DNA from 4 places in the Kitasatospora sp. NPDC056783 genome. Region 1 is predicted to be linked to each of the others. Evidence: riboswitches for the same ligand, from Rfam matches in the RefSeq annotation. Region 1 holds a riboswitch; each other region holds the start of a gene.
What was found. A riboswitch is a leader RNA that binds a small molecule or an ion and turns the genes downstream of it on or off. The one in region 1 is predicted to bind cyclic di-AMP.

Region 1 (7,285 bases):
CGCTCCAGCGTCCCGGTGTGCAGTTCGCCGACCCGGCCGCCCTCGCCCTCGAAGGTCCAGAAGGCCCGCACGGTCAGCTTGCCGAGGTCCATCACATGGCTGACGGTGATCCCGCTCTGCTCCGTCCAGCTGACGAAGTAGACCTCGGGCGCGACCTCGGCGACGTGCAGCCGCACGTCCTCCCACTGGCCCGCGGACTCGCCGAGGCCCTCCCAGCGCAGCCGCGTGCCGTCGGCCGAGTAGGTGTTGCGGAAGGCCGCGCCGTTGTCGGCCCGGAAGAGGTAGGTGCGGCCGGCGAAGGCGGGCAGGGGCGCGGTCATGGCGGGGCGGATCCTCGTTCCTGTGAGGTCATGGCGAGCCTCCGGTCGGGCCCACCGCTCTTGTGCACTGCGGATGATGTCAGACTTCCAATTTATCCGACCGGGCGCACTCGGTCAGGCACTCGCCACGGTACGGTTCGCCACCGCCCGGCCGTCGGGATGTGCGACCGGCACATGGGCACGGCCGGCCGGCGGCCCTAGCGTCCGGCCATGAGACGCACCCCCACGCACCCCGCCTCGACGAGGCGCGCCCCCACCGCCCTCGCCGCCGCGCTCCTGATGCTGGCCGCCGCCTTCCTCGGCGCCCCCACCGCCGCCCAGGCCGCGAGCGCCGCGAACACCGCGAACACCGCGAACACCGCGAACACCGCCACCACCGCCACCACCGTGAGTGGCGCCACCGCCGCCCCCCTCACTCTGGAAGCCACCTTCCCCGCCCCCGGCAACGGCTGGGCCAAGGTCGAGCGCTACCTCGACGCCACCCCCGGCTTCCGCGCCGAGCAGTTCCCGTCCGACGGCCGCGGCGACCAGGACGGCGCCCGCCGGACGTACTTCGGTACCGGCCGGCCCTCCTCCGCCCGTTTCCTGCTCTACTCCGCCGTCGGCTGGGACACCGGCAGCAAGGCCACCCCCGTCCTGTTGGTCCACGGAGCCAACGACAACGCCGACCGGGCCTGGGCGAACCCGGGGGAGAGCAGTGTCTGCGGCGCCGCGAGCTGCCCGTCCACCGGCCTCGCCCAGTACCTGTCCGGCACCGGCCACCGGGTCTTCGCGATCGGCTTCGCCCACAAGCACGGCGACAACCTGCTCCAGGCCCAGGCCGTCGGCGACGCCGTCGCGCTGATCCGGGACCGGCTCGGCGTCCCCCAGGTCGACGTGGTGGCGTGGAGCAAGGGCGAGGTCGCCGCCAGGGCGTACGTGTCCTCGGTGAAGCCCTCCTGGGGGAGGTCCTACGCGGGTGACGTGCGTCGTCTGATCACCCTCGGCGGGCCGAACGGCGGGCTGGACTACGTGTACGCGCACGGCTGGGACTTCGACCTGGTCTCCTGGCCGGCCTGCGGCGGCACCGCCAACGTGCCGTCCCCGCACCTCTCCATGACCTGCTACGGCACGTACACCGCGCAGCCCTGCCTCGGGGTCCTGCCGAGCGGCGGCTACGACTGCTACCCGGGCCAACGCCAACTGCTCGCCCGCTGGGACGGTACCTACGGGGTGGACTCCACCGCCCAGGACTGGTGGACCACATACTACGGCGGCCAGGGCTTCTACACCTCCGGCCAGGGCATCCAGGCGGCGATCGACGCGGGCTCGCTGATCGCGCCGCTCCGGCAGGCCGGCATCCCGGCCTCGGTGCGCACCTACCTGCTGGCGGGCGGGTCCGCCGACATTCCGGGCGTGCTCAACGAGAACCGCGGGCCGAGCGACGGCCTGGTGTTCACCGCGAGCGCGCTGGACACCACCGGCATCGCGACGGTCGGCGGCACCCGGCTGCTCGGCGGCCTCAACCACATGAAGCTCGCCTGGGCGCCGGAGGCGGAGAGCCAGGTCGACGCCTGGCTCGGCTGACCAGGCTGGAGCAGACCAGAGCAGGCCAGGCCAGGCCAGGCCAGACCAGACAGGACCAGGACGAACCCGATCGACTCAGCCGATTCGGCCGGCCGTCTTCCCCCGCTCCTCCGCCATCCGTCTCCCGGAAGTCGATCAACTCGACCGCCACTCGGTGTCGTTGATCGGCACCACTGTGACCTGTGCGACAACCGGCCCGGCCGAGTTGTCCGTCCACGGACGACCCGCCTAGCCTGCAACGGTCGTCCGCCCTCGCGGACCCCGTCGCCGGGACGCCGAGTCCCGTCCACCCGTCGGCGGGTCACCGAGCACCACAGTGGACGGGAGCGGGGGAACCAAGGTCAGCGCCCGGCTCGTACGCCCCCGCGTGCGGGCCGAGGCTAGGGGTGAAGCCGCTCCCGGGCGGCCGGGCAACCTCAGCCCGAACCCGACAGCTCACCTCGCAGGCGTCGCCGAGGTGACCCCATGCCCAAGCCCGACAGCTCCACGCTCCGGCCCGCGTTCGTGCGCGGCCGTCGTCGCGCACCGCGCCACGCCCGCCCGTCCCACCGCCTCCGCAACGCGGTCCTCGCCGCCGTCGGGGCGTTCGCCATCAGCGGCGCCGGCCTGCTCGGAGTGCCGTCCACCACGGGTGCCCAGGCGACCGCCGGCGCAGGTGCCGCCGCCGCGCCGACCGTCACCCAGGACCGGCTCGCCCCCGTCGGCATGGTCGCGGGCAAGGCCACGGCCGCCTCGCTCGTGCTGCACTCCTCGGACTGCGTCACCGCGAAGACCGTCGGTGTGGGCGTGCGCGACGCCGGCGGGAACAACCTTGACTTCCCCGGCCACGCGTCCGACGTGCGGATCTGCCCGGAGGGGTTCGACTTCACCAGCGCCGCGCGCGCCCTGCCGGCCGGGACGTACACCCAGTTCGGCTTCTGGCAGGACCTCGACGGCATCTGGCACGACCTGGCCGCGCGGCAGCTGGTGGTCTCCGCCGGCGGGACGCCGACGCGGACCCCGGCCCCTGCCGGCCACCCCGGGCCGGCAGGGCTGACCTCCTGACCTCCTGACCCCCTGACCTCCTGACCCTCTGGGACTCTCCGGGACCCTCTGGCCCGTGAACCCCGACCCCTCGGTGGGCGCGGGGCGGTACGCCCACCGGTGGGCGTTCGGCGGCGAGCGCCCACCGGCGGGACCGTACGGTTCAGGAGCCGGCGGCCGTCGCGACGACCGTGATGTCGAACGGCTGCCTGTTGTTGCTCTCGTCCGGGTCGTCCGCGCCGTGCACCTCGACCGAGCCGCCGCTCAGCGTGCCCGCCGGCAGTTCCGGGTCGAGCCGCACCGGGATGAGGGCGGTCGCGCTGCGCCCCTCCCGCAGCCCGGGCTCGAACGAGCACCGCACGACGCGGCCGTGGTCGCGGTTGCGGCCGAGCACCCGGCAGTCGGACGGGAAGTAGGGGCCCTCGGGCGTGACCCCCTTGGGCAGGGTGACCACGACGGTGAACGGGGAGGCCGTGGTGCCCGGGCCGCGGTTGCCGACGAACGCGCGGACGGTGGTGGTGCCACCGGGGGCGGCCGCGTCCGGGTCGAGCCGGACCACCTCGAGGTCGGCGCGGGACGGGCGGTCGGCCGCCGGTGCGGGCAGCGTGGTGGCCTCGGAGACCCCGGGTGCCGCCGGCGCGGGCAGCGTGGTGGCCTCGGAGACCCCGGGAGTTACCGGGGCGGGCAGCGTGGTGGCCTCGGACGTCGTGGGCGCGGGCAGGGTGGACGCCGCCTGCGCGCCCGGCACGACGACCTCCACCGCGGGCCGGGGCTCGGGGCGGTGCAGCGCCCAGGACGGGTCGGTGGCCAGCACCGTCACCGCGCACCCCGCTGCCACGGCCGCGATCAACCCGGCGCCGCCGAAGCCCCCGCCTCTTCCGGCGGCGCGCCGCGTGCCGCCGTCCCGTCCGCCGGTGTTTCGTCCGCCGCTGCCCCGACCGTCACCGCCCCGCACGTCGGTACCGCCTGCCGCACCGCCCCGCACGTCCCGGTCCTGCTGCTCCATCCCCGCTCACCCTGCCCTCGCGTCCCGGCCGCCCGCGCCGTCGCGGGCCGCGTCGGCACCAGGGTGGCGGAGCCGTCACCGGAGCCGGGTGCCAACCCGCCCGTCGTCCGCCCGAACGGGTGACGCGGCGCGCCGACACGGCCACGTCGGCCGGCAACGGGGGTTGACGTGGTGTCAGGGGGCGAGGACCTGCCCCAGCCGAGCCGCGATCTGGTGCATCACCGGTACCAGCGAGGCGGCCCCGGCCTGTTCCTCCAGGGCGCGGATGCGGGCCTCCGGGCCGGAGACGGAGAGCGCGGTCGGCGTCGGCGCGCCCGGGACGGCGAGCGCGATGCAGCGGACGCCGATCTCCTGCTCCTGGTCGTCGACCACGTAGCCGCGCTCGCGTGCCTCGGCGAGCTGGCGCATCAGCTCCTGCGGGTCGGTGACGGTGTACTCGGTGTGCGCGGGCAGCGGGTTGGGGCCGAGCACGGCGCGAGCCTCGTCCTCGGGCAACTGGGCGAGCAGCGCCTTGCCGACGCCGGTGCAGTGCGGCTGCACCCGTCGGCCGACCTCGGTGAACATCCGCATCGAGCGGCGCGACTGCACCTGGCCGACGTACACCACCTCGCCGCCCTCCAGCACCGCCAGGTTGGCGGTCTCGCCGGTGGCCTCCATCAGTTCGGCCAGGTACGGGCGGGCCCAGCTGCCGAGCAGTCGGCCGGCCGTCTCGCCGAGGCGGATCAGCCGGGGGCCGAGGGTGTAGCGGCGCGCGGTGTCCTGGCGGACATAGCCCTGCTGGACGAGGGTACGAACCAGTCTGTGGATGGTCGGCATCGGGAGGCCGGAGCTGGTGGAGAGCTCGCTGAGCGTGGCCACGCCGCCGGAGTCGGCCAGCGCCTCCAGGAGTTGGAAGGCGCGCTCGACGGACTGCACGCCGCCGCTCGCGCGGTCGGTGCCTGTCGTCGGTGCTGAGTCGGAGGTCGCGGCCACCGGCGTTCCCTTCGCTGTCGGTGAGGAGTAGAGTCCCGGCGATCTCTCAACAAACCGTTGAAATTCTGTATCGCGGAAACTAGTCTCCACCTTACAGAATCGAACTCGCCGGTAGGCGGGTGCGGATCGTGGAAGTTCCCCCGAGGAAGTTCCCACTGGAGCTCCCTTCGTCAGGTTCAACCGTCTTAGGAGTGTCCTGCCCATGGCTGCAGATCAGGGGCCCGTCGGCGCCTCCCTCGCCGCTCCGGCCGTCACTGTCGCCGGTCCTCGCGTCCACCGGGCGGAGGAGGTGCTCACTCCGGAGGCGCTCGCCTTCGTCGCCGGGCTCCATCGAGCCTTCGAGGAACGCCGGCAGGACCTCCTGGCCAGGCGCAAGGCCCGCCGGGCCGAGATCGCCGCCACCGGCACGCTGGACTTCCTCCCCGAGACCGCCGAGGTCCGGGCCGGGGACTGGAAGGTCGCCGAAGCGCCCCGCGCCCTCCGGGACCGCCGGGTGGAGATCACCGGCCCGACCGACCGCAAGATGGTCATCAACGCACTCAACTCCGGCGCGAAGGTCTGGCTCGCCGACTTCGAGGACGCCACCTCCCCGACCTGGGAGAACGTGATCAGCGGCCAGGTCAACCTGATCGACGCCTTCGAGGGCCGGATCGACTTCACCAGCGCGGCCGGCAAGGCCTACGCCCTCAAGCCCGCCGCCGAACTCGCCACCGTCGTGGTCCGCCCGCGCGGCTGGCACCTGGACGAGAACCACCTGCTGGTCGACGGCACGCCGGTGGCCGGCGCGTTCGTCGACTTCGGCCTCTACTTCTTCCACAACGCCGCCCGGCTGCTGGCCAAGGGTGCCGAGGACCCCAACTCCGGCCCGTACTTCTACCTGCCGAAGACCGAGAGCCACCTCGAAGCCCGGCTGTGGAACGACGTGTTCACCCACGCCCAGGCCGAACTCGGCATCCCGTACGGAACCGTCCGGGCGACCGTGCTGATCGAGACCATCACCGCCGCGTTCGAGATGGACGAGATCCTCCACGAACTGCGCGACCACGCGGCCGGCCTCAACGCCGGGCGCTGGGACTACCTGTTCTCGATCGTCAAGAACTTCCGCGACGGCGGCGCGCACTACATCCTGCCGGACCGCAACGGCGTCACCATGGCCTCGCCGTTCATGGCCGCCTACACCCGGCTGCTGGTGCGGACCTGCCACCGGCGCGGTGCCCACGCGATCGGCGGGATGGCCGCGTTCATCCCGAGCCGCCGCGACCCCGAGGTCAACGCGGCCGCGCTGGAGAAGGTCAAGGCCGACAAGGACCGCGAGGCCGGGAACGGCTTCGACGGCTCCTGGGTCGCCCACCCCGACCTGGTGCCGGTCGCCCGGGCCTCCTTCGACGCGGTGCTCGGCGAGCGGCCGAACCAGAAGGACGACCCCGGCCCGTCCGAGCCGGTGACCGCCGCCCAGCTGCTCGACATCGCCGGCGCCGGCGGCAGCTGCACCCGCGCGGGGCTGCGCAACGCCGTCCAGGTCGGGATCCGCTACATCGAGGCCTGGCTGCGCGGGATCGGCGCGGTCGGCATCTTCAACATGATGGAGGACGCCGCCACCGCCGAGATCTCGCGCTCGCAGATCTGGCAGTGGATCCACAACGGGGTCGTGCTGTCCGACACCGGCGAGAAGGCCACCGCCGGGCTGGTCCGCACTCTGGTCGCCGCGGAGCTGGCCGAACTCCTCACCGAACTGGGCGAGGACGCCTACGGCGCCGGCCGTTGGCGCGAGGCCGCGCAGCTCTTCGAACAGGTCGCCCTGGCCGAGGAGTTCGCGGACTTCCTGACCCTGCCGGCGCTTCCGCTGCTGGGCTGAGCCCACGCCACCCGCCGGGCCGAGCTGCTCCGGCGGGCCCACCCCCGTGTTCCGTGCGGCGGCGAGTCCACCGGGCCTCCCGCCGCCGCACGGAACGTCCTTCCCCGTTCCACGGCACAGGAGTCGAACCATGGCACGCATCTTCTTCAACGGCCAGGCGATGGTCGGCGGTCCCTTCCACGCCAAGGTCGCCGACGCGCTGATCGGGCCGGCGCGCACCGCACCGGGCCACCGCTTCTTCTCCATCGACGACGTGTGCCCCGGGCTGCTGCGCGACCCCGCCGTCGACACCTCGATCGAGGGGGAGCTGTACGAGATCGGCCTGGAGCACCTGCGGGACGTCATCCTCCCCGGTGAACCGCGCGAGCTGGAGCTGGGAGTGATCGAGCTGGAGGACGGCTCGGCCTGCCTGTCGATGCTGCTGGCCCGCGGCGAGGTCGAACGCGGCGTCCACCGCGAGATCACCCACCACGGCGGCTGGCGGGCCTACCTGGCCACGCTGGGGCGTACGGCCTGAGGGAGGGGTGGCGGCCGGCGGGCCGT
Region 2 (7,285 bases), on a different contig from region 1:
GCCAGCGCAGCGCGGGGCTGATCGGGCTGATCACGCCGGAGCTGAGCAATCCGATCTTCCCCGCGCTGGCGCAGGTGATCGAACAGGTGCTCAGCCGGCACGGCTACACCCCGGTGCTCTGCACCCAGACGCCGGGCGGCTCCACCGAGGACGAACTGGTGGAGATGCTGGTGGACCGGGGCGTGGCGGGCATCGTCTTCGTCTCCGGGCTGCACGCGGACACCACCGCCGACCACGACCGCTACGCCCGGCTGGCCGGGCGCGGGGTGCCGTTCGTGCTGATCAACGGTTACAGCGAGAAGATCGACGCGCCGTTCATCTCGCCGGACGACCGGGCCGCGATGTGGATGGCCGTCCAGCACCTGGCCGAACTCGGGCACGAGCGGATCGGGCTGGCCGTCGGCCAGCGCCGGTACGTGCCGGTGCTGCGCAAGATCGAGGGCTTCACGGCGGCGATGCGCGAGGTGCTCGGGTACGGCCGGGAGGAGGCCGAGAACCTCGTCCACCACACGCTGTTCAGTGTGGAGGGCGGGCACGCGGCGGCCGGTGCGCTGCTCGACAAGGGCTGCACCGCGATCGTCTGCGGGAGCGACATGATGGCGCTCGGGGCGATCCGGGCGGTGCGCCGGCGCGGGCTGTCGGTGCCGCAGGACGTGTCGGTGGTCGGCTTCGACGACTCGCCGCTGATCGCCTTCACCGAGCCGCCGTTGACCACGATCCGCCAGCCGGTCGAGTCGATGGCCACGGCGGCGGTGGACGCGCTGCTGGAGGAGGTCGGCGGGAACGCGGCCCAGCGCGGCGAGTTCATGTTCCAGCCGGAGCTGGTGATGCGGGGGTCCACCGGGGCCTGCGCGCGCTGAGCGCCGGCCGTCGTGGCCGCCACGCCGAACGGTCGGGCCCCGGAGGGCGGTTGCTCTCCGGGGCCCGTCGGCGTGTGCGGGGGCGGTCGTCGTGGGCGGCGGCCCGGTCAGCCCTCCTGGGTGGTCGGACGGTCGACGGTGAGCCGGTGTCCGTCGGCCGCTTCGCCGGTACGGGTCTCGGTGCGACGGCCGCGGGCCAGGTAGTCGCGCAGAACCAGTTCGACGGCGTCCTGCGGGTTCGTGGTGCCGGAGAGCATCATCGCGTCTATCGCGAGGTTCGCGTCGAGGGTGATGGTGACCTGGGCCATGTGACTCCTCCTCGGGTGCAGAGCAGCAGCATGCCGGTCGGGGGAGGGAACCACCACCCCACCGGATCGGGCGGAACCGCCGGAGGGCTGTGCGCGGGGACGGGCTCCGGGACGCGCCCGGGGAACGGCGGAACCCCCGGGGAGAGCGACCAGACTCTCCCCGGGGGTGGTGGGTGGTCAGCGTTCGGACGGCGGCTGACGGCTGACGGAGAACAGATGACGGATGACAGATGATGAAATCTGTTATCTGTCATCCGTCATCTGTGCCCCTTGCCGGCCGTCACCGCGCGTCCATCGGCCGATCGCCGTCCTCAGACCCGGCCGGCGAAGTCCGGGGCCCAGTTGGCGATGCTCTGCTCGCGCACGCCCGAGCTCGGGTTGGCGGCCTCGACGTACTTGCCGTTGCCGACGTAGATCGCGACGTGGTAGACGCCGGAGTCCTTGCCGTTGTTGGACCAGAACAGCAGGTCGCCCGGCTGGAGGCTGTCCAGCGAGACGTGGGTGCCGGCGGCGGCCTGGTCGGCGGCGACGCGCGGTACCGAGATGCCCGCGGCGCGCAGCGCGGCCTGGGTCAGGCCGGAGCAGTCCCAGCCACCGTTGCCGGTGCCGCCGTACACGTACGCCTGACCGACCTTCGACTCGGCGAAGGAGACCGCGGCGGCCATGCTGCCGGTGGCGGCCGGAGCCTGGGTCTGGGGCTTCGCCGGGGCCGGGGTCTGCGGGGCGGGCTTGGTGGCCGGCTTGGTGGCGGGGCCCTGGGGCCGCGCGGTCGGCTGGGCGTTCACGGCACCACCGTTCGCGGACTGGCCGGCCTGCTGCGAACGGTCGGACCGGGTGGCGTCCGAGCCGGACTTGCCGTCGATGGACAGGTGCTGGCCGGGGTAGATGGTGTCCGGGCCCTCGGTCAGGGTGCCGCGGTTGAGCTCGTACAGCCGCTGCCAGCCGCCCCGCACGTTGTGCTGGTCGGCGATCGAGGACAGCCAGTCCCCCGCGACGACGGTGTAGTCGCCGCCCTGGGCCTGCTGCTGACGCTTCTGGACCCAGTTGCCCGTGGCGGAGCCGGAGGCGGCCTGAGCGCCGTCCTGGGCGGGCGCGGCGGGCGCGGCGGGCGCGGCGGGCGCGGCCGGGGTCTGCGGGGCGGGCTTGGCGGCCGGAGCGGCGGGCTTCGGGCTCTGGGCGGGCTTGGCGGCGGTCGAACCGGCGGTCGAGCCCGCCGAGGTGTCGACCGCCGCGGCGGCTCCGCCCTTCGTGAGGCCGGCCTTGACGGAGCAGACCGGCCAGGCGCCCGGCCCCTGCGAGGCGAGGACCTTCTCGGCGACGGCGATCTGCTGGTCCTTGGTGGCCAGGTCGGCGCGCGCGGCGAAGGCGGTGCCGCCGAAGGCGGACCAGGTGCTGGAGGTGAACTGGAGGCCGCCGTAGAAGCCGTTGCCGGTGTTGATGCTCCAGTTGCCGCCGCTCTCGCACTGGGCGACCTTGTCCCAGGTGGCGACGGTGGCGGCGGAGGCGGTGCCGGAGGTGAGGCACGGGACGGTGAGTCCGACGCCCGCGACGCCGAGGGCGGCGATCACGCGGCGGGTGCGATTGGACGGGCTGGTGCCGTTGGTGGGCAGCATGAAGACGCGGTCCTCTCCCACGCCTGCGAGGTGAGCTGTCGGATTCGGGCTGGAGTTGCCCGGCCGCGCGGTGAGCGCGGCTTCACCCCTAGCCCTGGACCGTTCCGGGGATCGGTCCGGGGCGACTTACCTGTGGGTCCCCCGCTCCTGCCGTGGTGCGTTTTCGCGCTGCCAGGACATCCGACGGCAGGACTCGGCGTCGCGGATGAACCGGGTTCGTGTGGTCACGAACGGAGAGCACGTTAATCAGACTCAAGTTCAAACCGCAAACCTTGTGATACGCGTCACGGTTTAGTGAGAACTGCCAAAAGCCAGCTCGATCAAGATCGTAAATGATCGTTTTCTGGCAATTTCGTTGAGGAACTCGACAACTGGCTCCGCTTCAGCAATGACATGACGGCACATCGGGGTGAGCTGCGGCGCACTCCGGAACGCGTCCGTGCGATGGCGCCCCACGCGTCCGAGTGGGCACGACTCATTTCCCTTCAAATAGCTCAAGAACGGACATTCCACTTCATTGCCACTCAACTCCCGAAGCGGGTGGAATGCGCGAGAAGCGGTGGCGGCCGGCGCCCGGTGGCGGCAGACGACGAGAGTCGGTGAGCGGGACAGGGGTGGGCGGGACAAGGTGAGCGGGGTGGAGCGGGCGGGGCAAAGAGAAAGGCCCGGAGCGCGAACCGCTCCAGGCCCCTCGGCGCGCGCGAACCGGCGCGCGGTGTCGACCTACTGTCCGGCGTACCCCTCGGCGGCCGCGTGGGCGCCGCGAGCGCCCTCCACGGCCCCCTCGGCCTCGGCGGCGGCCGCCGCCTCGGCCCGGGCCAGCTCCTCCGGGGACGGCGTGGGCAGCGCGGCCAGGTAGGTGGAGGCGATCAGCTGGCCGACGGACGGGTACGCGCCCAGCGGTGCGGCCGACGGACAGCCGGTCTCCTCGGCGGCGGTGGCGAGCAACTCGGAGTCCGCCTCCGGACCGATCACCAGCGGGGCCAGCGCCGGGCGCTGCGAGCCGGTGTCCCTGAGGTGGTTGACGGCCGCGGCGACCGAGCCGGGCACGTCGAGCGCGGCGGCGACGACCGGCACGGCCAGTCGGGCGGCCAGCAGCACGCCGGTGATGCCGGCCGCGGCGGCCGCGTCCTCGCCGCCGACGGTGGTCAGCACCACGCCGTCCGCGGCGGTCGCGATGGCGAACAGCCGGGCCCGGTCGGCGCGGGCCAGCCCGGCCTCGGACAGCCGGACGTGCACGGCCTCGGCCAGCAGCGGGTGCGGGCCCAGCGGGTCGGTGACGGGTGCGCCGTACTCGGCGGCGAGCGCGTGAAGCTCGGTCAGGAAGGTGTGCGGGCCCGGCACCAGGGGCACCAGGATCGGCATCGGCAGCCCGGTCTCGGCGGCCACCGTCAGCAGCTCGGCCACCGTGCGCTCCTCGCCGTCGGCGGCCTCGGAGCCGTTGCCCGGGAGGTAGCCGACCGCGGTCCGAACGCCGTTCTGCTCGGTGCGGACGATCGAGAGCAACTCCTCGACGACCGAGCGGGACTCGGGCCCGGCGGTCGCGGGTACGGCGAGCACCAGGGCCGGGGCGCCGGCCGGGATCTCGGGGCGCTCGGGACGACGGTGGCGCCCCCGCGCACGGGAGCCTGGAGTGCGGACGGGCAGTGGCGCGCCCGGGATGGCTGCGGTGCTCATGCCGGAGATCGTAGGACATCGCCCCGTCCGGCTTGCAGTCGGCTGCCGTACGGGTTTCGCGCGGTCGTGGTGCGGACTCGGTGTGCCCGCGCCACCGTTCAGGCGCTTTGCCTACAATCCGGACATTCCTCTCCCAACTCGGCGTGGACCGTCACGGTCCTGACGCCATCCGGGACGGCTGGCGTTGCATCAGTGGCGCGTGAGATGTCTCACAGCGCGGGAGGCGCTTGACGGAGGGTCACGGGGGTGCGACTCCCGGCGCTCGAAGATCAACATTCAGCGGGGAGGTGCTCACGGCCGGTTATCGCGAGCCCGACGATTCCATAGGCTATGTCCGTTTACGTACCGTCAGGGGAAGGGTCCGTGAAGAGTTCGAGGCTGGGAATGAAAGGCCTCGTGCACCTGCACTGTCCCGTGCTGATGCACGTGCACTGCGGCTATCATCACGTCAAGTGAGGCGTTGTGCCGGGCCGGTACGGGGCCGGTCCGTTCGTTCGGCGGTGCCGGGGGCGCCGCGCTGGACGACGACTCCGGAGCTCTTCGGGAGATTTCTATGCACGACTCGCAGGACACGCACGGCTCGTACGACACCTACAACGGGATGGCCGCCGCCGATCTCCGGGGGGTGGTCTGGCAGAAGAGCCTGCACAGCAACTCGCAGGGCAACTGCGTCGAGTTCGCGGCCCTGCCGGGCGGCGATGTGGCGATGCGCAACTCGCGGTTCCCGGACGGCCCGGCGCTCATCTACACCCGGGCCGAGATCGCCGCCCTGCTGCTGGGGGCGAAGGACGGGGAGTTCGACCACTTGGCGGTCTGACCGACCGCCGTGCTCCGTCATCGGGGGGCCGTCGTGGGTGCCGACACCGCGACGGCCTTTGTCTTTTGTCCTTGGCCCGCCCGCTGTCCTTCGTCCTTCCGATCGTGCCCGGCCGCCCCGATGGGCCGGACGGCCCGCGGGTGCGCGGCGTCGGAAGGGCCTCGGCGGGACCTCGGCGGGGCCTGGCGGAAGGGTCCGGGGTGTGGTCCTCCCGGGGACTTCCTCGACCGGCCGCGCGCCGCCCGCCGCGGAGCCTGACCCGGACGCGGGGCCGCTCCTGATCGCGGCTCCTGATCCGGACGCACAGCCCGACCCGGCCATGCGGTCCGGCCCGGTGGCGAGACCCGACCCGGGTGCTGTGCGCGTCCTAGGCCGAGCGTCGATGCCGTCCGCCGGCGTCGACCGGGCCGTCGAGCGGTGAGCGGCCGTCCAGCGGGGAGCCGCCGACCGTCTCCGCCTCGAACATCGCCCAGACCACCTTGCCGCTGCCCAGTGGGTGCCAGCCCCAGGAGCGGCTGAACGACTCCACCAGGTGCAGTCCGCGGCCCGACTCGGCGACGAAGTCCGCCTCCCGGGCGATCGGCCCGAGGCTGCTCGGATCGCTCACCGCGCAGACCACCTGGGGCGCGCGGTGCACCAGGCTTATTCGGATCGGCAGCCGGCCCTCCGGGGTCGGCTGTATGGGAAAGTCGTACTCGCCCTGGGCGCCGCCCGACGGGTCGGGCCGTGCGCCGATCGCATGCCGGAGCGCGTTGGTCACGAGTTCCGAGGCCACCAGCGCGACATCGTCGAACAGTTCCGTCAGGCCCCAGCGCTGGAGCGTGGTCCGAGCGAAGTCGCGCGCGGTTCTGACGGCTTCGAAGCGAGGAGCGAGCGTACAGGTGACCACATGGGGGTCAACCGCCAAAGCCGTACCGGTGCTCATGAAGAGCTCCTCCCATAAGGGGGCGGACACGGCTGGACCCGCCGGGGTCATGCCGGTCACCTCCGACTCGCTCGGCCGCTCGGCCGCCCCTCGACCAGGCGCGCGCGCACTCGAACGCCCGATGACGCGGGGACGTCGTCGGGTCGGTGCACGGAGTCGCGCGTGGGGTCGACGCGGAGCCCGCGGGATTGCCAGGGATGTGCAGGTGCACGTGCACCATGGTGGTGTGCGCTCACTGCAGATGCAAGAGTCGATTCACGTGCAGTCGCACTATTGGCATATGCAAGCGCCGGATGCACGTGCATCCTGGTGCATGGAGTGGAGAACTGATAGGAACATCCGTCAGTATCGGCACCGTGAGCGCTCAACTGATGGCAGACTGTGCGCTGTTTGCCCTAGGTGGAGGTTTCGACCGCATGACCACAGTTCAGCCGGGCGGCGGCTCGATGGTCCGCCGGATCCTCCTCGGCTCGCAGTTGCGGCGCCTGCGTGAGGCGCGCGGCATCACCCGCGAGGACGCCGGGTACGCGATCCGGGCCTCCGAGTCCAAGATCAGCCGCATGGAACTCGGCCGCGTCAGCTTCAAGGAACGCGACGTCGCCGACCTGCTCAGCCTGTACGGCGTGGACGACGGCCTGGAGCGGGAAGCCCTGCTCGGCCTGGTCCGCGAGGCCAACAAGTCCGGCTGGTGGCACAGCTTCAACGACGTGCTGCCGGGCTGGTTCCAGACCTACGTCGGCCTGGAGGAGGCCGCCCAACTGATCCGCACCTACGAGGTGCAGTTCATCCCCGGACTGCTCCAGTCCGAGGAGTACGCACGGGCGGTTTTCGGCCAGAGTCGGCCGGTCATCAACGAGGACGAGGTGGAGCGGCGGGTCAGCCTCCGGCTGCGCCGCCAGAAGCTGCTCACCGAGGGCGCCAGCCCGCGCCTGTGGGCGGTCATCGATGAGGCCGCGCTGCGTCGGCCGGTCGGCGGGCCCAAGGTGATGCGCGGTCAGGTGCAGTACCTGATCGACATCGCGGAGCAGGCCAACGTGGTGATCCAGGTCATGCCGTTCCGATTCGGCGCGCACGCGGGCGAGTCC
Region 3 (7,285 bases), on a different contig from region 1:
CGGGATCGGGAAGGTGCGGGAGACCGAGCCGGTCGCGACGACCAGGTACTCGAAGGGCAGCTCGTAGCTGTCGCCGGCCGCGGGCTGGATGGTGGCAACCTTGCGGGCGTGGTCGATGCCGGTGACGGACCCGGTCAGCACCTCCGCCTTCTTCAGGGTGCTGCGCAGCGGCGCGATGAGGTTGCGCGGCGCGACGCTGCCGCCGGCCGCCTCGGGGAGGAAGGGCAGGTACGTCATGTACGACCGCGGGTCGACGACCGTGACGGTCGCTTCGCCGTAACGCATCTTCTTGAGGATGCGCATCGCGGCATACAGGCCGACGTAACCACCGCCGACAATGAGGATGCGAGGACGCTCCGTGGTGCTCATATCCGAAAGTATCCAGCACCGTCCGGAGCAGCCTTCGTGAGCCCGGTCACAAGTTGACGGACCCTCTGTGCTACACTGCGCGGCCGCAAAATCCGGCCCGGCACGGGGGCCAGCACCCCGGGGCGGCACCGCGCGAACACGCGCCGGAGCACCACCGGCCTGAGCAGCAACGATCCGCACGGCGCCCGGGTTCCCGCGCGTGATTTCGATTTTCAAACCTCACACAAGGCCTGACCTGCGATCCCATGGGAGACCCGGCCAACGGGCCTTCGGTCCCACATTTCGGACGTAGCGGGCGGGCCAATGCAACGATTGACCGTATCGCCATGTGAAGAAATTCACGAACTTTCCCGCACGCCCTCGGGTGCGGCGCGGCCCCGGCCCCCCGAAAGGGGTGCCGGGGCCGGTCCGGGTAAGCCCTGAACGGGGTCAGGAGGCGATACCCCAGGCGATTCCGTCGAGGATGTCGTGCTCGCTCACGACCAGCTCGGCGGCGCCGGTGCGCTCCATGATCTCCAGCAGCTCCAGCGCCCCGGCCGCGATCACGTCCACCCGGCCCGGGTGCATCGACGGGATGGCCGCGCGCTCGGCGTGGGTGGCGGCCAGCAGCTCGTGGGCGATCTCGGCGACCCGCTCCCGGCTGATCCGCGAGTGGTGGATCGCCGCCGAGTCGTAGCCGGGCAGGTCCTGGGCGATCGCCGACACCGTGGTGACCGTCCCGGCCAGGCCCACCAGGGTGGCCGCACCGGTCAGCGGGACGGCCTCCTCGGCCCGGTCCAGCTCCGCACGCACGTGCGCCCGGGCGGCCGCGACCTGCGCCTCGGAGGGCAGCTCGGCGTCACCGAAGTAGCGCTCGGTGAGCCGCACGCAGCCGATGTTCACCGAGCGCGCCGCCCGCACCTCGTCCGTGCCGAGCACGAACTCGGTGGAACCGCCGCCGAGGTCGAACACCAGGTACGGGCCGGGGAACTGACCCTCGGCCAGCTCCTTGGTGGCGCCGACGAAGGACAGGTGCGCCTCCTCCTCGCCGCTCACCACCTCGGGCTCGACGCCCAGGACGTCCCGCACGCCCTTGACGTACTCGTCGCTGTTCTCGGCGTCCCGGGAGGCGCTGGTGGCGACGAAGCGGACCCGCTCGGGGCCGACGCCGAAGCCGGAGATGATCTCCTGGTACTCCCGGCAGGCCGCGAAGGTGCGGGCCAGCGCGTCCGGGTGCAGCCGGCCGGTCTGGTCCACGCCCTGGCCCAGCCGGTTGACGATCATCCGGCGGTCCAGGTCGGTGATCTCCCCGGTCTCCGGGTCGAGGTCGGCGACCAGCAGGCGGATCGAGTTGGTGCCGCAGTCGATCGCGGCCACGCGGGTCGTGCTCACTCGGACTCCTGCCCCGCCGTCTCCGAGGTCTCCCCGGACTCCCCGGACTCCCCGGTGGCGAGCTTCTTCGCGGCGCGCTCGGCGGTCTTCTGCGCCTTCGCGGCGATCACGGCCTCGTGGTCCTGGTCCTTGGCGCGGTTGCGGGCGACCCGCTCGCCGGCGGCCTCGACCTCGGCCGGGGAGACGCACGGACCCTTGGCCCACCAGTCCTCCAGCATCCCGATCGCCTCGTCGCCGAGCGGGTTGACGCCCTCGCCCGCCGCCAGCGAATGGCCGACCAGCACGTGCAGGCACTTCACCCGGTCCGGCATGCCGCCGGCGCTCGGGAAGCCCTCCAGCACCTCGATCGCGTCGCGCCGGGCGATGTAGTCCTCGTGCGCCTTCTGGTACGCCGCGGCCAGCTCCGGGTCCTCGGCGAGCCGGGCGGTCTGCTCCTTCATCACGCCCTCCGCCTCCAGGGTGCCGATCAGCGAGGCGGCCTTGGGGCAGGTCAGGTAGTAGAGCGTGGGGAACGGCGTGCCGTCCGGGAGCCGGGGGGCCGTCTCCACGACGTCCGGGTTGCCGCAGGGGCAGCGGTGCGCCACACCGCGCAGGCCGCGCGGCACCCGGCCGAGCTGGGCGGCGATGGCCGCGACGTCGGCGTCGGAGACGGTGGGGTGGTTCTCAGTGGTCATGGGGGGAGGTGTCTCCAACGGAGGACGGTGGGAGCGGAAGGGGGTTGGCGGGGGCCGCCACGGCGGTGTCGGCGGCGTCCACCGAGTCCCAGATGCTGGTGTACCAGGGCTTGGCGGCCTTCGCCGAACCGCCGGACGCGGCGGGGGTGGCGGGCGCGGAGGATCGGGCGGCCTGGCCGCCCTGGTCCACCGCGATGTACGGGGTCTCCCCCGGCACCGCGTAGTGCAGCCGGGCGCGGGCCTGCGCCTTGACGTACTCCGGGTCCTGCCAGCGGGCCTTCTCCCGGCGCAGCTGCTCGACCTGCTGGCGCGCGTGGTCGGCCTTCGCCCGCTGGGCGGAGATCTCGGCGCGCTGGGAGATGAACTGCCGCGTCGGGTAGGCGAGGATCGCCACCAGCGAGCAGAGCACCAGGACGAGGACGGTCGCCCGGCTCGTGAACCGGGGCCGGGCCGCCAAGCCCGGGATCCTCCAGCCAGCCATCTCCCGTATCCCCTCCTGGTCGCGACGGTGCCCCGCCGTCCACCCTACGGGGTGAACGGCGGGGCACCGGTCAGGCGTGCGCTACCGGGAGCGCGTGGCCCTCGTACGTGCCTGTCGCTCCGCGGAGCGACTCGCTTGTTGTTCCGCGGAGCGACCGTGCTCGTTGTTCCGCGGAGCGACTGTGCTCGTTATTCCGCGGAGCGGAAGCGCGGGAAGGCGCCGCGGCCGGCGTACTCGGCGGCGTCGTCGAGGATCTCCTCGATGCGCAGCAGCTGGTTGTACTTGGCGACGCGCTCGGAGCGGGCCGGGGCGCCGGTCTTGATCTGGCCGCAGTTGGTGGCGACGGCCAGGTCGGCGATGGTGACGTCCTCGGTCTCGCCGGAGCGGTGCGACATCATGCAGCGGTAGCCGTTGCGCTGGGCCAGCTCGACGGCGTCCAGGGTCTCGGTCAGCGAGCCGATCTGGTTCACCTTCACCAGCAGCGCGTTGGCGGTGCCGGTCTCGATGCCACGGGCCAGGCGGGCCGGGTTGGTGACGAACAGGTCGTCGCCGACCAGCTGGACCTTGTCGCCCAGCTTGACGGTCATGGCCTTCCAGCCGTCCCAGTCCGACTCGTCCAGCGGGTCCTCGATGGAGACCAGCGGGTAGGCGGCGACCAGCTCGGCGTAGTACTCGATGAGCTCGGTGGAGGTGAGCGCCTTGCCCTCGAACTGGTAGGCGCCGTCCTCGTAGAACTCGGAGGAGGCGACGTCCAGGGCCAGCGCGACGTCACGGCCGGGCACGTAGCCGGCCTTCTGGATGGCCTCGACGATCAGGTCCAGGGCCTCGCGGTTGCTGTCCAGGTTCGGCGCGAAGCCGCCCTCGTCGCCCAGGCCGGTGGACAGCCCGCGCTCCTTCAGCACGCCCTTGAGGGTGTGGTAGACCTCGACGCCCCAGCGGACGGCCTCGGAGAAGGACTCCGCGCCGATCGGAGCGATCATGAACTCCTGGATGTCGACGTTGGAGTCCGCGTGCGAGCCGCCGTTGAGGATGTTCATCATCGGAACCGGCAGGACGTGGGCGTTCGGGCCGCCCAGGTAGCGGAACAGCGGCAGGTCGCTGGCCTCGGAGGCGGCGTGCGCGACGGCCAGCGAGACGCCCAGGATGGCGTTGGCGCCGAGCGAGGACTTGTCCGGGGTGGCGTCCAGGTCCAGCATGGCCTGGTCGATCAGCCGCTGCTCGGTGGCGTCGTAGCCGACCAGCTCCGGGCCGATCTGCTCGATGACGGCCAGGACGGCCTTCTCGACGCCCTTGCCGAAGTAGCGGTTCTTGTCGCCGTCGCGCAGCTCCAGGGCCTCGAAGGCGCCGGTGGAGGCACCCGACGGGACAGCGGCACGACCCGTGCTGCCGTCGTCGAGGCCGACCTCGACCTCGACCGTGGGGTTGCCGCGCGAGTCGAGGATTTCACGGGCTACGACGACATCGATGGACGGCACGAGGCATCTCCTTGCGGAAGCAGGGTCCGGTCTGACGGGGTGCAGTCAGCGGGACGATTGCGGAGTCGTTACGACCAGAGCCTAACCGCCCGGGCTCCCGGGACCACCTCGGCCTCGGTTCCGTCTCAGCGTGTGGCCCCGCTACCCACCGGTAGTTCACCTGCTTGTCCCAGCTTGTCCCCCTGGGGCGGGCGAATGCGGACGAAGGGGACCGGTAGGACCGGTCCCCTTCGTCCACGGGTCGGAACACGCTTCGTCGGGCGTGGCGGTTCGACGCCGGATCGGGCACGGCGGCCCGGCATCGGCTCGGGCGCGAGGGCCCGACACCGGCTCAGCCGAGGTGCAGCACCTGGCCGGGCATGATCAGGTTCGGGTCGCCGCCGACGGTGGCGTGGTTCTGGTCGTACAGCGCGTGCCAGCCGCCGGACACGCCCTGGGCGGCGGCGATGGTCGACAGGGTGTCGCCGGCACGGACGGTGTAGTCGTGGCCGGTGGCCTGCGGGGCCGACTGCACGGCCGCCTGCGGGGCGTACTGCGGCTGGGCGGCGGCCTGGCCGGCGTACTGCTGGTAGACGCCCTGGTGGCTGGTCCAGTACCAGGCGCCGTTGTTCTGGTACCAGTACACCTTGGCGTCGGCGTCCCAGCCGGCCTTGCCGGAGAAGCCCGGGGTCTGCTGGGCCTGCTGCTGCGGGGCGGCCTGCTGGACCGGCTTGGCGGCGGGCTTCTGAGCCGGCTTCGGGGCCTGCTGCTGAGCCGGCTTCTCGGCCGGCTTGGCGGGCTTCGGGGCCTGCGGCTTGGGGGCGGTCTGGGTCTTGCCGCTCGAAGAGGTGTCGACGGAGGCCGGGGAGCCGCCCTTGGTCAGACCCGCCTTCTTGGAGCAGACCGGCCAGGCGCCCGGACCCTGCGAGGCGAGGACCTTCTCGGCGACCGCGATCTGCTGGCCCTTGCTGGCCTGGTTGGCCTGCGCGGCGTACGCGGTGCCGCCGTAGGCCTTCCAGGTGCTGGAGGTGAACTGGAGGCCACCGTAGAAGCCGTTGCCGGTGTTGATGCTCCAGTTGCCACCGCTCTCGCACTGGGCGACGGCGTCCCAGGTGGAGACCGGGGCGGCGGAGGCGCCGGTGGCGGTGAGGAGCGGCATCGCGAGTCCGACGCCGGCCACACCGGCGACGGCGATGGCCTTCTCGGCCTGGGTGCGACGACGGTGACGGCCAGTTCCAACGAACAGCATGAAGAGGTCCCTCTCCGCACGCCTGCGAGGTGAGCTGTCGGGTTCGGACCGGGAGGTGGCCCGGCCGCCGTAAGCGGAAACGATTCCGCTCGGGCGGCTTCACCCCAAGCCGTGGGGACGGCAACAAACCTGGTTCCCCCGCCCCTGCCCAGGGTTCTGGTCGGTTTCCCGTGGCGTGGCGGGCAGGATTCGGCGTTCCGCGCTCGGGGTCCGCAGCTGCGAACCCCAGGAGAGTAGACAGATCTTCAGACCAATCACAAGCTCATATCGCCGATATCACACCAGCATTACGGCGCGTGCCCAGCCGCCTACCGGCTTCGGCGTTATGTCCGGATTGGTCAGCGTTCATACCCCGCTTGGGAGTTGACCGACGATGTCCCGTCAGCGTCATCCCGGCTCGTCCGGGTCACGAAGGGCCCTGCTGAAGCGGATGCGGAGGGACGTGCGGCGAGCGGCTCTCCGGACTGAATTCCACCGGCAGTTCGCGCAGCCCACGCATGATCAGACCGCCCCGCCAGCGCAGATTCTCCGGGCTTTCCGCGAGCCGCAGATCGGGCAGCCGGGAAAGCAGCGTGGCCAGCGCGGCACGCCCTTCCAACCGGGCCAGCGGAGCGCCGATGCAGTAGTGGATGCCGTGCCCGAAGCCCAGGTGCGGGTTGTCCGTCCGCGCCAGGTCGAGGGTGTTCTCGTCCGAGAACCGGGCCGGGTCGCGGTCCGCCGCGGCCAGCACCACCAGCACCGGATCGCCGACCGGGATGTCCACTCCGCCGATGGTCAGCGGACGGGTCGCGAACCGCCAGGTCGCCAGCTCCACCGGTCCGTCGTAGCGCAGGAGTTCCTCGATCCCGGTCTCCAGCAGTCCGCTCTCCCCGCGCGCCACCGACTCCTGCAGCAGCCGGCGCTGCTCCGGGTTGCGCAGCAGCGCGTAGGTGCCGTTGCCGATCAGGTTGACGGTGGTCTCGAAGCCCGCGAACAAGAGGATGAAGGCCATCGCCGCGGCCTCGTTCTCGGTCAGGTGCTCGCCGTGGTCACTGGCCCGGATCAGACCGGAGATCAGGTCGTCGCCGAGGTCCGCGCGCTTGCGGTGGATCAGCTCCAGCAGGTACGCCCGCATCCGCTTCACCGCCCGCCCCACGCCGCCGCGTTGGCTGCCGCCCTGGCCCGGCTTCGTGTGCCGCAGCATCATTCCGGCCCAGTCGCGGAAGTCGTCCTGGTCCTCGGCCGGCACGCCCAGCATGTCGCAGATCGCGTAGATGGGGAGCGGGAAGGCGAACTCGTGGATCAGATCCGCCGAACCGCGCTGGGCGAAGCCGTCGATCAGCCGGTCGGTGAGCTGCTGCACCCTCGGCTCGAACTCGGCCACCCGGCGCGGGGTGAACGCCTTCGACACCAGCCGGCGCAGCCGGGTGTGGTCCGGCGGGTCGATGTTCAGCAGGTGGGTCATCAGGTCCGCCTGCCGCTCCCCCGGGATGCCCACCCGGCCGGTGCGGTGCGCCTGCTCGCTGTGGTGCGCCGGGTTCTTCGACAGCCGGCTGTCCGCCAGTGCCTGCCGGGCGTCCGCGTACCGCGTCACCAGCCAGGCCTCGACACCGCTCGGCAGCGTGGTGCGGTGCACCGGGGCGTGCTCACGCAGCCAGGCGTAGGCGGGGTACGGATCGGCGGCGAACTCCCAGGTGAACAGCTGCGG
Region 4 (7,285 bases), on a different contig from region 1:
TGGCCGCACTCGGCGCCACCTGGGTGGCCACCCGGGCCCTGCTGGTGCTGCTGACGACCGGCGCGCTGAAGGGGCCCGGCGGTGACGTCACCGCCGACGTCTGGATGATCTACCACGCCTGGTACGGCGTGCTCCAGACCGGCACCTTCCCGTTCGACGACGTGACCTGGCAGTACCCGCCGGGCGCCGCCCTGGTGATCCTGCTGCCGGGCCTGCTGCCGTGGTCGTACATGGTCTCGTTCTGGGTGATCTGCGGGATCGCCGACGCCGCCGCGGCCGCGCTACTGGTCCGCACCGGCCTGCGCCGGGGCCGGGCGCTGACCGGCGCCTGGATGTGGGTGGTGGGCGTCCCACTGCTCGGCCCGATGATCTACAACCGCTTCGACGTCATCGTCACCGCGGTCGCCGTGGCCGGCCTGCTGGCGCTGATCCGCCGCCCGGCGATCGGCGGGCTGCTGCTGGGCCTGGGCGGCATCGTCAAGGTCTGGCCGCTGCTCGGCCTGATCGGCACCCCCTCCGGCCGCCGCACCCGCCGCTCCTGGACGCTGGCCGGCGCCACCGCCGTCTCCATCGGTTTCCTCCTGGCCGCCGGGATGAACGGCGCCTTCGACTTCCTGGCCTTCCAGAAGGACCGCGGCATCGAGGTCGAGTCGCTCGGCGCGCTGCCGCTGCACTTCGCCCGGCTCGCCGGGGCCTGGGACGGCAGGGTCACCATGAACTACGGCTCCCCCGAGATGCTCGGGCCGTGGGTCGGCGTGATCAGCAAGGTGATGATGGCCGGCACCGTGCTGGGCTTCGGCTGGCTGCTGCTGTGGCGCTTCACCTCCAAGCGCCGCAACGCGGCCACCATGTACGACGCGGCGCTGTGCGCGCTGCTGATCTTCGTGGTCACCAGCCGGGTGATCAGCCCGCAGTACCTGGTCTGGCTGGTCGGCGTCGCGGCGGTCTGCCTGACCGTGCGCGGCACCAGCCAGCGGCCGGTGGCGGTGCTGATCCTGCTGGCCTGCCCGCTGACCCAGGCCGAGTTCCCGACCGTGTTCAGCCAGGTCCTGGCCAGCGAACCGGCGGGCGTCACCGTCCTGGCCCTGCGCAACCTGCTGCTGCTGGCCGCGGCCGTGCTCTCCGGCATCCGGCTCTGGCGCTCCACCCGCGGCGAGGCGCCGCTGCCGCCGACCGTGGTGCTGGACCGCGAGCCCGCCGCGCTGCCGGCCGCCGGCTACCCGGTGCGCCCGGGGATCGCCTACGAGCAGGACCTGCTGGACGGCATCGACCACCCGGGCGCCCCGGCCGAGCAGCGCCGCTGATCCGGCGGCCGGCGGTCGCACCCCGGCCCCGTGCCCGGTCAGTCCTTGAGCGCCGCCACCCGCTCCAGCCAGAGCCGGGTGAACTCCTCCAGGCCGACGCCCAGCTCACGGCGCATCAGCCGGTCGGTCCGGTCCTCCCGGTCCTCGCCCTGCCCGTCGGCCGCGCCGACGGCCCGGTAGAAGGCGACCAGCCGCTGCGGCCCGTGGTCGCGGGCGATCAGGTCGCAGGCCAGCCAGGACTGCTCGTAGGCCTGGGCGATGCCGGCCGCGCCGGCGGCGAAGTCCCGGTCGGCGGGCAGCGCGGCGGGCAGCTTCCCGGCGGCGACGTCCCGGGCCAGCTCGGGGGCGATCTGCCGCGCGGCACGGCCGGAGTCCCGGTAGGCGGTCCAGTCGGCGGCGCCCTCGGAGAGCCACATCGGGGTCCAGGCGCGGGTGTCGGCCCTGGTCGCGACGTGGGTGGCCTCGTGGGTGACGACCACCTGGCGGCCGAAGTCGCTGAGCCGCCCGTACGCCTCCGGGTTGACCAGCACCCGGTCCGCCGGGGTGTGCCGGGGCGCGCCGGGGGCGGCCACGGTGACCGCCGCCATGCCCGCCCAGTCCGCCGGGTCGCCCTCCAGCAGCCGGGCGAACTGTTCCTCGGTGGCCGGCCGCTCCAGCAGCAGCCGCTCCGGCCAGGCGCGGCCCCAGACCTCGGTGACGGCGGGCACCGCCCGGTCCCCCACCGCGACCAGCTCGGCCGGGTCGGGGCCGGCGGCGGGCCCGACCACCAGGCAGTGCGCGCCCGGCACCGAACGGAGCGGCCCGAAGTCCCACGGCGCGGGCGGCCCGCTCGCGCTCTCCTCGCGCTCGACCCGCCAGCCGTCCCCGGTCCGGGCCAGCTCGATCCGGCGCGGGTACACCACCGGGTACGCGTCGTACCCGGCGATGCGCACCGCCAGGTCGGCGGCGGCGGTCACCCGCTCCGGCCCGCCGGACCCGGCGAGCACCAGGTTGCGGTACTCCGCCCCGGCCACCGGCAGCCCGGCCCAGGGCGGCGCCGAGCCGGCCCGCCGCGTCAGCGCCCCGGCCACCTCGGCGCGCCGGTCCGCCGACCGCGCCGCGGTGGCCGCCGTCGGGGCGGCCGGCGGCAGCGACAGCTGGGCCAGCCCGCCGGCCGCGAGCAGCAGCACGCCGCGCCGGGACAGCGGGCGGCGGGGGCCGGGTATCCGGGAGGAGCCGGACGGCGGGGCGTTCAGAGCCGGACCACCCCGGAGACCGGCATCGCGGTGACGCTCTCGTAGCGGACCTTGGCACCCGGGCGGGGGGCGTGCACGATCACACCGCCGCCGGCGTACATGCCGACGTGGTGCATGTCCCGGTAGAAGATCACCAGGTCTCCCGGTCGCGCTTCGGACAGGCTGATCCGCTGCCCGGCGTACGCCTGGGCCTGCGAGGTGCGCGGCAGGGTCACTCCGGCCTGCCGCCAGCTGTAGTACATCAGACCGGAGCAGTCGAACGCGTTCGGCCCGGTGGCCCCGTAGACGTACGGCGAGCCGATCATCCGCACCGCGGCGGCCAGCGCGGCGGCCCCGCGTTCGGAGGCGGGCGGCGCGGAGCCGAGGTCCAGCCGGTCGGTGCCGCGGGTGGCGCGCTGCTCGGCGTCCCGGGCGTCCTGGGCCGCCAGCCGGGCCCGTTCGCCGGAGCCCAGGCCGTTGAGCAGCTTCTGCGCCGCGGCCAGCCGCTGCTGGATCTGCTGTTTGCCGTCGGCGAGCGAGCGGCGGGTCTCGTCCAGCTCGACGAGCTTGTCGGCCGCCTCGGCGCGGCGCTGGTCGAGCCTGCGCTGACGGGCGAGCAGCTCGCGCAGGGTCTCCTGCTGGCGTGTGGCGGCCTGGCCCATGGTGCGGGCCCGGGCCAGGTAGCCCTCCGGGTCGGGCGAGAGGATCAGCTGGGCGGTCTGGGTCATCCCGCCGCCGCGGTACTCGGCCCCGGCGACCGTCGCCAGGTCGCCGCGCAGCTGGTTGAGCTGGTCCTGGGCGAGGGCGATCTCCCCCTGGAGGATGGTGGTCTCGCCCTGGAGCCGCCGCTGCGCCTCCTGCGCGGCGTTGTACTTCTCGGACGCCTGCTCGGCCTCGTCGTACAGCTGCTCCACCTGTGTCTTGACGTCCTGGCGGTCGGTCGGGTCCGGGGTGCCGGGGGCGGCCTGGGCACTGCCCCCGGCGGCCACGCCCAGCGCGGTGGCGGCGGCCGCGGTCAGCACCAGCGCCCGGGCGAGCAGTGGGGAACGACGGTGCACGGGCATGGCGGCAGCGGCTCCAATCCTGCGGCGCGGGCCCCCGCCGCCGCACCAGTGCGGGCGGCCGTCGAGCGGAAGTCCGGTGGCAGACGTTAGCGAGTCCGGGCAAGCGAGTCCAAACCCCTGCCAACCCGAATATTCGACCACTTATCGGACATCAGATCGAGCGCCCCGGAAAAGCCGCAGGCCCGGCCTCCCCTGACGGGAAGACCGGGCCCGGAAGCGCCCGAGCGGGGATCAGACCCGCACGATGGAGGTCAGCGGCATGTTGGAGACCGCCTCGTAGCGCACCGACGTACCCGTCCTGGGGGCGTGCAGCACCTGGCCGTTGCCGGCGTAGATGCCGACGTGGTGGGCGTCGCTGTAGAAGATCAGCAGGTCGCCGGGCTGGGCCTGGGAGAGGTCGGTGCCGATCCGGGTGCCGGCCCCGGCCTGCGCCTGCGAGGTGCGCGGCAGCGACACGCCCGCCTGGTTGTACGCCCAGACCATCAGACCGGAGCAGTCGAAGGAGCTCGGGCCGGTGGCGCCCCAGACGTACGGGCTGCCGATCTTGGAGGCCGCGTACGAGAGGGCGGCGGCACCGCGCGAGCTGCCGGCGGCCACCTTCACCGGAGCGGTGGTCGTGGGCGCCGAGAGGTCGCTGCGGCCGTTGTCGCGCGAGGCGCGGTCGGCACCGCCCTGCTGGGCCTGGGCGGCGTCGGCCTTGGCCTTGGCCTCCGCGGCGGCCTTCTGGTCGGCCTGCTGGATCGCCTGGCGCTCCTGCGCGGAGAGCGTGTTGAACAGGTCCTGGGCAGCCTTCAGCTTGCTCTGGACCTCCTCCTTGGAGGACTTCAGCTGCTGGGTGGTCGAGTCCAGCTCGGCGAGCTTGCCCTGGGCCTCGGTGCGGTCCTGGTCCAGCTTGCGCTGCTGCTCCTGGAGTTGCTTCAGCTGGTTCTTCTGGCTGTCCCCGGCCTGGTTCAGCGCGCCGGCCTGGTTCAGGAAGGTGTCCGGGCTGGAGGAGAACATCAGCTGGACGGTCGGCGAGATGCCGCCGTTGCGGTACTGCTCGCCCGCGATCTCCGCGAGCCCGCCCTGGAGCTCGGTCACCTGGGCCTGCTGACGGGCCACCTGGTCCTGGAGGCCGGAGACCTGCTTCTCCAGCTCCTGCTGCTTCTCCAGCGAGGCGTTGTACTTCTCGGTCGCGACCTCGGCCTGCTCGTTGTACTGGTCGACCTGCTCCTTGACCTGTTCCTTGGTCGGCTGCGGGTCGGCGTGGGCGCCGGACTGCGCGGAGAGGGCGACGGCCGCGGCGGCGAGACCGGTCATGATCGAGACCCGGGTGCGGCCGGCGGGCTTGGGACGACGATGGGACGCCACGAAGGCGGACTCCTTCTTCCTACGTCCGCCTACCGGGTGAGCTGACGGGTTCGGGCCGGAAGCATGCCCTACGACGCCTCACGGCCGCTCCCGCGGCCGACCTGGCGCCGATTCACCCCGGAGGAACGTGGTTCCCCGGCTCCGCTCCGCAGCGCCCCCGATTACTGGGCTCCCCTGTCGGGCAGTCGCTTCGACCTGCCCCGCTGCCTCGCGAACTCGGCGGAAACCACCGCCGCCACCCTGGCTGGGCGATCGACAGTGCGGTGGTTCGGATCACGACCCTAGTAACTGAACCGTGATCCGTTCAAATCCTTGTCAGAAAAAAGACAGAAGATTACCCAAGTTCTTTTGTGAAAATGACCGATGGTGACCACTGGCGCACACAAGGCTGATCAGTTCTCAGCATGTGGTCACGAGAGGGGCGGGAAACCCGAACGCCACCCCGAGTGGAGGTGGCGCTGATCACAGGGACCGCGAAGGCCCCCCGGGCATGTCGGGCCGTCAGACCCGGCGGATGGTGTTGATCTGCATCGCGTCGGCCTTCATCACCTTCACCACGTCACCGGTGTGCGGCGCGTGGACCACCATGCCGTTGCCGATGTACATCCCGACGTGGTGCATGTCGGGGCCGTACACCACCAGGTCACCCGGCTGGGCCTGGTCCAGCGAGGGCACCCGGGTGCCGTAGTGGCCCTGCTCCTGCGAAGTGCGCGGCAGCGAGACGCCGGCCTGCCCGTACGCCCAGACCATCAGGCCCGAGCAGTCGAAGGTGGTCGACCCGGTGGCGCCCCACACGTACGGCGAGCCCTGCTTGCCCATCGCCTTGGCCACCGCGGTGGCCGCGTAGCCGCTGGCCGCCGGCAGGCTGCCGAGGTCCACCCGGTCGCTGCCGCGCGAGGCGCGCTCGTCCTGCGCCTGCTGGGCCTTCAGCGCGACGCGGTCGGCGGCGCTGAGCGAGTTCAGCAGGTCCTGGGCGGCCTTCAGCTTGGCGTTGACGTCCGTCTTGGCCTGGTTCAGGTCCTTGGTGGTGGTGTCGAGCGAGGAGAGCACCGCGGCCGCCTCGGTCTTCTCCTGGTCCAGCCGGCGCTGCTGCTCCAGCAGGTTCTTGAGCGCCTCGGCCTGACTGCTGCTGGCCTGCTGGATGGTGGAGGCCTTCTCCAGGTAGCCGGAGGGGTCGGAGGAGAGCATCAGCTGGACGGACGCGTCGATGCCGCCGGTGCGGTACTGCTCGCCCGCCACCTCGGCCAGGCCGCCCTGGAGCCGGGTCATCTCCTCCTGGCCGCGGGCCACCTGGTCCTGCAGCTGGTCGGCCTGCTTGCGCAGCTGGTCGGACCGCTCCTTGGCGCCGTTGTACTTCTCCGCGGCCTGCTCCTGCTCCTGCTGGAGCTGGTCGATCTGTGCCTTGACGTCCGAGGTGTTCGGCTGCGGCGCGGCGTGCGCGGCCACCTGGGCGGAGAGGGCGACCGCGGTCGCGGCGGCAGCGGTGAGCACGGAGATCCGTGCGCGGCTCGGCTGCCTGGGACGGCGGTGGGAGGCCAAGTGTCCGGCTCCTTCTTCCATCGGACTCACCTGATGGGATGAGATTCCGGAAAATAGGTTTGACACCTGACCCTAGTGAAGTTCTATCCGTTCTGCTACTCCCCCGAACGTGTGAACTCCGGTCACCGCACTGACTTCACGGAACCCGCACCGGCCCCGGAAACCCTGTCCGACCAGGCATCATGACGTCCTGATCCGGGCTCAGGGCCGGGCCAGCCGGTTCAGCAGGAGCACCGACGCCACCGGGCGCGCGCCCGCCTTCCGCACGCCCTCCGCGACCTCCCGGTCGGTGGACACCACCACCACCGGACGCCCCTGCGGCTCGGCCCGCACCAGACGGCGGATCAGCTCGTCGGCCGTCTCCCCGGTCCGGCTGAACCGCACCCGGACCCCGCGCGGCGGCGCCATGATCACCGGGACGTCCAGGTCCTGCCCGTCGAACACACAGGTGACCTCCGCCTGGGTGCGCTGGGCCAGCATCGCCAGCCCGCCCAGCAGCCGGATCCGCTGCTGCTCCAGCGGCAGCGCCGGGTAGCCGGTCTTGGTCACGTTGTAGCCGTCCACCACCAGGTGCACCTGGGGGATCGCCAGCAACTGGTCCAGCAGCGCCGGATCGTCCTCGGCCAGCCCGCGCCGGGCCACGTCGTGCGGCGAGGCCGCCCCCGGCACCACCGCCTCCACCAGGTCCGCCGGACGGATCTGGGAGACCGGCAGCGCCAGCTCCCGCTGGAGCCCCTGGGCCGACTGCAGCACGCTGTCCAGCAGCAGCCGCAGCCGCATGTCCTCGACGCTGCGCCCCTCCCGGGCCGACCGC

Region 2: another riboswitch for cyclic di-AMP. It lies ahead of ACFRMQ_RS10830 (transglycosylase family protein); the one in region 1 lies ahead of ACFRMQ_RS24010 (hypothetical protein).
Region 3: another riboswitch for cyclic di-AMP. It lies ahead of ACFRMQ_RS30815 (transglycosylase family protein); the one in region 1 lies ahead of ACFRMQ_RS24010 (hypothetical protein).
Region 4: another riboswitch for cyclic di-AMP. It lies ahead of ACFRMQ_RS20875 (NlpC/P60 family protein); the one in region 1 lies ahead of ACFRMQ_RS24010 (hypothetical protein).

The regions. Positions count from the first base shown of each region.
Region 1 covers NZ_JBHUAF010000180.1:76-7,360, forward strand. The annotation lists gene ACFRMQ_RS24000 (MoaF N-terminal domain-containing protein) at 1-320, opposite strand, end outside; gene ACFRMQ_RS24005 (esterase/lipase family protein) at 531-1,886, shown strand; cyclic di-AMP (ydaO/yuaA leader) riboswitch at 2,186-2,350, shown strand; gene ACFRMQ_RS24010 (hypothetical protein) at 2,352-2,930, shown strand; gene ACFRMQ_RS24015 (hypothetical protein) at 3,073-3,747, opposite strand; gene ACFRMQ_RS24020 (IclR family transcriptional regulator) at 4,090-4,887, opposite strand; gene aceB (malate synthase A) at 5,090-6,742, shown strand; gene ACFRMQ_RS24030 (gamma-glutamylcyclotransferase) at 6,873-7,259, shown strand.
Region 2 covers NZ_JBHUAF010000050.1:13,917-21,201, forward strand. The annotation lists gene ACFRMQ_RS10820 (LacI family DNA-binding transcriptional regulator) at 1-860, shown strand, start outside; gene ACFRMQ_RS10825 (hypothetical protein) at 968-1,168, opposite strand; gene ACFRMQ_RS10830 (transglycosylase family protein) at 1,480-2,802, opposite strand; cyclic di-AMP (ydaO/yuaA leader) riboswitch at 2,789-2,949, opposite strand; gene ACFRMQ_RS10835 (sirohydrochlorin chelatase) at 3,505-4,458, opposite strand; gene ACFRMQ_RS10840 (DUF397 domain-containing protein) at 5,012-5,275, shown strand; gene ACFRMQ_RS10845 (ATP-binding protein) at 5,643-6,200, opposite strand; gene ACFRMQ_RS10850 (helix-turn-helix domain-containing protein) at 6,617-7,285, shown strand, end outside.
Region 3 covers NZ_JBHUAF010000301.1:1,127-8,411, forward strand. The annotation lists gene ACFRMQ_RS30790 (NAD(P)/FAD-dependent oxidoreductase) at 1-369, opposite strand, end outside; gene ACFRMQ_RS30795 (exopolyphosphatase) at 799-1,740, opposite strand; partial or broken gene ACFRMQ_RS30800 (DUF501 domain-containing protein) at 1,905-2,432, opposite strand; gene ACFRMQ_RS30805 (septum formation initiator family protein) at 2,404-2,895, opposite strand; gene eno (phosphopyruvate hydratase) at 3,084-4,370, opposite strand; gene ACFRMQ_RS30815 (transglycosylase family protein) at 4,702-5,598, opposite strand; cyclic di-AMP (ydaO/yuaA leader) riboswitch at 5,604-5,770, opposite strand; gene ACFRMQ_RS30820 (cytochrome P450) at 6,005-7,285, opposite strand, start outside.
Region 4 covers NZ_JBHUAF010000141.1:10,614-17,898, reverse strand. The annotation lists gene ACFRMQ_RS20890 (glycosyltransferase 87 family protein) at 1-1,304, shown strand, start outside; gene ACFRMQ_RS20885 (hypothetical protein) at 1,343-2,473, opposite strand; gene ACFRMQ_RS20880 (NlpC/P60 family protein) at 2,536-3,582, opposite strand; gene ACFRMQ_RS20875 (NlpC/P60 family protein) at 3,814-4,932, opposite strand; cyclic di-AMP (ydaO/yuaA leader) riboswitch at 4,943-5,096, opposite strand; gene ACFRMQ_RS20870 (NlpC/P60 family protein) at 5,434-6,471, opposite strand; gene ACFRMQ_RS20865 (NYN domain-containing protein) at 6,673-7,285, opposite strand, start outside.